One region of the Sulfitobacter sp. 1A13679 genome, then DNA from elsewhere that is predicted to be linked to it. Evidence: riboswitches for the same ligand, from Rfam matches in the RefSeq annotation. Region 1 holds a riboswitch; the other holds the start of a gene.
What was found. Region 1 has a riboswitch for cobalamin ahead of ACGYLA_RS09380 (DUF1636 family protein). Riboswitches for the same ligand answer to the same signal wherever they lie in the genome.
Positions count from the first base shown of each region.

Region 2: linked by a shared signal. The riboswitch ahead of ACGYLA_RS01180 (CbtB-domain containing protein) and the one ahead of ACGYLA_RS09380 (DUF1636 family protein) in region 1 are both predicted to bind cobalamin.

Region 1 covers NZ_JBIFFO010000009.1:149,963-153,360, reverse strand. The annotation lists gene ACGYLA_RS09390 (ABC transporter substrate-binding protein) at 1-615, opposite strand, end outside; gene ACGYLA_RS09385 (ABC transporter ATP-binding protein) at 630-1,412, opposite strand; gene ACGYLA_RS09380 (DUF1636 family protein) at 1,409-1,816, opposite strand; cobalamin riboswitch at 1,936-2,150, opposite strand; gene ACGYLA_RS09375 (CobW family GTP-binding protein) at 2,176-3,255, opposite strand.
Region 2 covers NZ_JBIFFO010000001.1:218,222-221,619, reverse strand. The annotation lists gene pncB (nicotinate phosphoribosyltransferase) at 1-230, shown strand, start outside; gene ACGYLA_RS01185 (PAS domain-containing protein) at 234-1,244, opposite strand; cobalamin riboswitch at 1,410-1,627, shown strand; gene ACGYLA_RS01180 (CbtB-domain containing protein) at 1,661-1,831, shown strand; gene ACGYLA_RS01175 (CbtA family protein) at 2,045-2,728, shown strand; gene ACGYLA_RS01170 (hypothetical protein) at 2,740-3,252, shown strand; gene ACGYLA_RS01165 (DUF1636 family protein) at 3,325-3,398, shown strand, end outside.

The DNA of each region.
Region 1 (3,398 bases):
GAATGGGACATCTTCGCCGCTGTCATAGACAAAGACCCGGGGGGCGGTCTCAAGCGGGGGCAGCGCCGTGAGGAATGCGTCGAGCTCGGCTTGGTAGCCTTCGATCAAGCGCTCGGCGCGATCGGAGACGTCGAAGATCGTGCCGAGATTGCGCAGATCGTTATACATATCCTCCATCGAGGATGGGGCCTTTTGACCGATATGGATGCAGCTTTCGGTGAGTTCGTAGACTTGAATGCCGAAGGGGGCGAGCGTTTCCGGCGTCACCTCGCCGCCGACTTTCATGCCGTAGTTCCAACCGGCAAAGAAGAAGTCGGCATCCGCGCCGATCAGCACCTCCCGCGAGGGGTATTTTGACGACAGTTCCGGCAGCGCCGCGACACCTGCGGTCATCTCTTGGTCCAGTTTGTTCCAGCCCGAGATGCCGGTATAGCCGACCATGCGGTCTGCAAGGCCAAGCACGAGCATCATCTCAAGCAGGTTCACGTCATTGGCGACCGCGGCTTGGGGCGGGTGATCGAAGGTGACTTCGCGGTCGCAGCTTTGCACGGTGGTCTGGGCAATAGCCGATCCGGCGATCATCAGGGCGGCGAGGGTGGTGAGAGTAAGTTTCATAAGAGTTTTCCGTTTCAATCTGGAAGGGCAAAAGAGAAATGCGCCGCGCCGCTGGGGGTGAGCCGTTCGCGCTGCGCGTCGACTCGAAATGTTTTTGAGACGAGATCATCGGTCAGAACCGTATTTGGCGGGCCGAAGCCCTGCGGATAGCCGTCTTTCAGCACCAGCACCTCGTCACAGATGCCATCGGCCATATTGAGATCATGAAGCGAGACGACGATGGTCATGTTCAATCCGCGGATCAGGGACACGATTTCAAGCTGGTGGCGTATATCGAGGTGGTTGGTCGGCTCATCCAGGACCAAGATCTGCGGCTCCTGCGCCAAGGCGCGGGCGACCATGACGCGCTGCCTTTCCCCGCCCGAAAGCGTGCCGACATCGCGGTGGGCGAGGGGGCGCAGGCTGAGCCGGTCCAAGACGCGGTCGATGATCTCCTCGTCTTTCCGGCTTGATGACGAAAACGCCGCGCGATGAGGCGTGCGGCCAAGGCGGACGATCTCCCAGACCGTCAGCCCAAAAGACGGCGTCTGTTCTTGCAAGACGGCGGCGATGCGCCGCGCGGCGGCACGGGCGGAGAGGGACCAGATATTATGCCCGCCCACATGGATCGATCCCGTCTGGGGCGGTTGAAAACGGTAGAGCAGACGCAAGAGGGTGGATTTGCCCGCGCCATTCGGCCCCAACACGCCCAGAACGCCACCCGCAGCGACGTTAAAGGACGTAGGGTGCAGAACCGGCTGGCCCGATTTTCCCGGCGCCCAGCTCACATCCTTTACCGCAAGATCGGCGGCCCTCATGAGGCGCGTAGGTGGCTGGGTTTCAGCTCGATCATCGCCGCAGGCACCCGCGCAAGGATGGATTTGCGCAGTTTGCCGGGGCGGTCCAGCGAAGAGCACCAGCCGTCATTCAATGTGGCATAGTGCTGGGCGAAGGCCACAAGGTCATCGATGTCTTCGTCAGGGTCGATGTCGCCAAAGAGGTAGGTCGCCTTTGCGCTGGCGTGATAGGCCACCGTGCAGGGGCGATCGCAGCCCGCCATACAGGCCACGCCCGCGACCTCGAAATCCTCAGGGATCGCCGCGCCGGCTGCCGCGATTGCGGCACTCAGTTTCTGGACCAGGTCAAAGCCCGGGCGGCAATCCGTGCCTTTGTGTTTGCATGAGGTGCAAACCGTAATCCTGTGGTTCTGATGCGTATCCATGTCGCCCTCCGCGAACGCGCGGGGGATCGAGCAGCCATGTTCTACAGCAGGGGAGTTTCCCTGTCGCCATCATGTTCTCCTAACCAGACACCCCGTCTGGGTTGAGTTGCAATTACGGCCCTCTCGGTGCCGGTGATGGCAGGTCTCCTGACTCGCGGATCGACGCTCGCCCGAACCTTCCCAAGCCTAAAGCTCAGTGGTTTTGCCGGGGTCGCTCACCGCTCACAGTTGCGGGGGCAGTTACGGTTTCGGCGCGCGCTGCTTGCCTTACCGTATTCCCTTTTCATCCCAGACGCCGCTGCGGCGGCTGGAAACCATCGCCATGATCTGTGGCCGAAGAGCCATGCCGGGTCAAGCTGCTATCCCGCCTGTCGCTCCGGCCCATCGCGCCGGGCGAGCAGCATATCGAGGCTCCGGTTCAGTTCGGGGTTGGTCATATCGCGGGCGATGACGACAATGCGGGACTGCCGGTCGTCCTTTGGCCAGTCGCGCAGGGGGACGGGCGGATCGAAAAGATGCTGCACGCCGTGAAAGACAAAGGGGGTGGGGACGTCTTCCAGATGCACGATGCCTTTGACCCGCAAAAGATCGGACCCGCGCAGCCTGACCAGCGTGTCGAGCCAAAGGTCGAAAGCCTCGGCCGGGATCGGTGCGTCTAGCACGATGGAGGCCGACCCGATCCGCGCATCATGCTGGTGGGTTTGCATCATGGGGGCGGATGCCGTGGGCGCGGCGAAGCCCGAGAGGTTGTCAAGCGGATCGGACTTCTCGACGGGTGTGAGCCATTCCATAACGTTGCCCGCATCAACCGCCCGCCGCATGCCGCTGAGCCCCCAGAGCGATGCGACCGGGATAAGCCCGCGTTCGGCCTTGATGATGCGCGCCGTTTGATTGAGGTCGCGCAGCCTGCTTTCAAAGGCGGCGAGCGCTTGCTGGGTCACCAAGTCGGATTTGCTGAGCACCAGCAGGTCGGCCATCGCCACCTGCGAGACGGCTTCGAACTGCTGATCCAGCGTGTCCGGCCCATTCGCGGCATCGACGACCGTCACAACCCCGTCCACGCGGAATTTGCGGGCCAAATAGGGATCGGCCAAGAAAGTCTGGAGAATGGGGCCGGGATCGGCCAGCCCCGTCGTCTCGATCACAACGCGGTCGAATTGCACACGCCACGTTTGCTTACGGCGCTTGAGGTCTTGCAGCGTTCGCGACAGATCCCCCCTGATCGAGCAGCACAGACAGCCCGATTGCATGAGAATGACCTCTTCGTCGGCGGTTTCGATCAGATCGTGGTCAAGCCCGGCCTCACCGAACTCATTCACGACGACCGCGATTTTGGGGGCCTCTTCGCTTGAGACGATATGATTGAGCAGCGTGGTTTTCCCCGCGCCGAGGAAGCCGGTCAGCAGGGTGACGGGGATACGTTTGTCGGTGGCGGGCATGGTTTGCTGGCTCTGCTATGGATTATCTCAGTGACGTTATAACATCACAATATGTGGTGCAACCCGCCGGCCGATGCCCCGCCTTTGCCAAATCCATGCGCTCAGCGCCCAAATTTTGGCAGGTCCACCTCAAATTGCCCAAT
Region 2 (3,398 bases), on a different contig from region 1:
AGGTCTCTTTCGGTTGGGGTACGTTGCTGACCAATGACTTCCGCGGGCTGGTGCCGAATGATGCGCTGGCGCCCTTTAGTTTGGTCTGCAAAGCGGTCAGCGCCAATGGGCGGCCCACGGTCAAACTCTCGGACAACCCGAACAAGGCGATGGGGCCGGCGGATGAAATCGCGCGTTACAAGCGTGTTTTCGGGGTCGGAAAGCAGGCCGCGCAGCAGGTGATCGTCTGACGCTCAGCCTTCGTTAAGGGCGGCCACGGGGAACTCCGCCGTGGCAATCAACCCTTCGGGCTGCCAATCGTAGTGCAGGGTGCCGCCGACCGCGCGGGTCAAGGACTGGATGATCCGCGAGCCGCTGTTGCGCGGAGATTTGATGACCTCTGGCCCACCTGTTTCGCGCCAGACAAACCGCATGCGCGCAGGCTCCTGAAGGATGGTGATATCCAGCGATACCCGCCCGGTATCGGAACTGAGCGAGCCGTGTTTCACCGCATTCGTCGCCAGTTCGTGCAAGGCCAGCGTCAGGGGCGAAACGAGGCGGTGCGAGATCAGCGGATTCGCCCCGGTGAGGTTGATCTGATCCTCGGTGGCCGAGGTATAGGCCCGCATGATCGGCCCCATCAGCGTCTCGAAATCCACCTCATGCTGGTCGCTGCGGCCAATCGTGTCGAAATGCGCCGCGCCCAAGGCGGCCAGCCGCTCGATCACCTTGTCGGCAAAGGCCGCCGGGGTCGGCTCCTCACGGGCGGTCAGGCGGACCATCGCAGTCATAACGTTGACGATATTGCGCAGCCGGTGCAGCAATTCGTCATCGGCCAGTTGCCGGTGCTCCCGTTCCACCCGGCGGCGTTCGGAAACGTCGAGTTGCGAGCCGAAGAAGTAGATCAGATTGCCGTCTTCGTCATTGATCGGCCCCAGTTGTAGGGCGTTCAGGAAGCGGCTGCCATCCTTGCGGTAGTTCACGATCTCAACCGTGTCGACCCGGCGCGCCAGTAGGGTTTCGCGCACCGCATCGACGCTTTCGCGCGTGGTTTCCGGACCTTGCAGGAAGCGGCAGTTCTGGCCCACGATCTCATCCAAGCCATAGCCGGTGAGATCGGTGAAAGCGTCATTCACATAGACGATGGGATTGTCCGGCAGGGTCGGGTCAGTGATGCACAGCGGCAGGCGGGCATAGCGCACGACCTTGCCTAGAACGTCTTCGGTCAGGGTCTGCCGAGCGGCGGAGACCGTGTTGTCGTTCATGAATTTCCGCCCTCTGATCGAAACTGGCCGTCAATGTGCCCTGCACGTGGCTTTTGGGTCAACCCGCATACTGGGGGTTGGGCCATATTTATCTACTAAATGCTGTATGCGCCATACGGTTCCGCGAGGTTCGATAAATGCGGCTTGTCAGGAAGGGCCTAAAATGCGTAATTGAGGGCGCTTGGTGTCCCGAAAAGCGCCTTTGAGTGTGGGACCGAAAAGGGAATTCAGTAAGGGGTCGCCCGACCCTGAAGCCGAAGCCGCCCCCGCGACTGTAAGCGGTAAGCCAATGCCCCTCGTGCCACTTGTCCTTTCGGACGGGGAAGGCGGGCAAAGGCCACGACCCGCGAGCCAGGAGACCTGCCAGGCAAATGAAACGCTAGATGCCGTCGGGTGTGACGGTAAGGAGATTGAAGATGACGACGATGATTAAGACCGCCGGTGCCACGCGCAGCAAACTCGTACCGGCGCTGTTTGCCGCCGTATTGGGTGTGGCTCTGATGGCGCTGACCGGCCATGTGCAGGCCGCAGCACTGCATGATGCCGCCCATGACGTGCGCCACGCGACAGGCTTTCCCTGCCACTAAGCGCCGCGTTCGGTATCACAGGGGTCCGGGCTGCCATGCCGCAGTCCGGCTGTCTGTGATTCTGGTTTTCTTTCCATGCCCGCCTCTTGCCGTTTTGCCTGCCTCCGCTCTTTACCGTGTGGGCAGGGCTTTGGTGCATCTTGAGGCTGGCTGATGGCTCGGCCCGCGTTTCGCGCGGCGCTGAGTATCATTTCGCATCTAAGGATCATTGCGATGTTTTCACGTTTTCTGACTTCCGCCCTGTTTGCCGGGGCCTCTGCCGGCCTGTTGACCGGCCTGCTGCAACTCTATTTCGTGCAGCCCGTGCTGCTTCATGCCGAGCTTTATGAGACCGGCGCGCTGGTGCATTTCGGGGTCGACCCCGTCAGCGCGCACCCCGATTTGCCCGGTTTCGATGCCGTCCGCGATGGGTTGAGCCTGATCTTCACCATGCTGACCTATACCGCCTATGCGCTGATCCTTCTCGCCGCGATGAGCTTGGGCGAAGAGCGCGGCGCGGTGATCGATGGCCGTTGGGGCATCCTTTGGGGCGTTGCAGGCTTCGTCGCCTTCCACCTCGCGCCGGGGTTCAGCCTTGCGCCCGAAGTGCCCGGCGTCGCTGCCGCAGACATCACCGCGCGGCAGATCTGGTGGTTTGCCACCGCAGCGGCAGCGCTGGTGGCGCTATGGCTGCTGGCCTTTGGCAAGGGTTGGGGCGCGTGGATCGGGGCGGCGGTTCTGCTGATGGCCCCTCATGTCATCGGCGCTCCCGAGCCCGAGAGCTTCAGCGGCCCGGTCCCGACCGAGATCGGCGCGCTTTTCGCCGCGCGTGCGCTTGGCATCGGCTTGGCCGCATGGGTGTTGCTGGGCAGTTTCGCCGGGTTCTTTTGGCAACGTGAAGGCGCGCAGAGCGCCTAAGGGAGGTCGAAATGGACAGATCACTGGCGCTTTTCGCCATTGGATTGGTCTTTGGCGGTGGCATCGGTTTTGCCATCGCCGCAAGCAACGGTGTGACCTTTGACGGCCATGATCACGGCGACCCTGCCGCCCATGGCGGCGGCGGGCATGTGGCCATGGATCACGGTGGTGCGGATCACGCGCGGATGCACGGCCAGCCCATCGCGCTGGCCGTCGAAGAGGCCCCCAGCCTTGCCATCCGCGTGACCCCCGACCCGATGTCAGGCCACAACCTTTTTGTTGAGACCGAAGGCTTCGCCTTTGCCCCGCAGAATGCCAGCGGCGAAAATCAACCGGGCGAGGGCCATGCCCATGTCTATGTCAACGGTGCCAAAATCGGGCGGCTTTATGGCCCGTGGCTGCATCTGGCTGACCTGCCCAAGGGCGAGGTCACGGTAGAGGTCACGCTCAACGCCAACGACCACCGCCCCTTGGCGGTGAACGGCGCGCCGATTACAGCCCGTGAGGTGCTGACGGTTGAATAATCGCACCGCCTCCCCTTTTCATGGCGGGCCGGAGCGCATACCCGGCACGCATAACCCGATGGGACAAGATCAATGAGCGCAACCCTACATGTCTGCATGACCTGCCGCGCCGGTGAGGTGCTGGAGGAAGACGCCCCGCGCCCCGG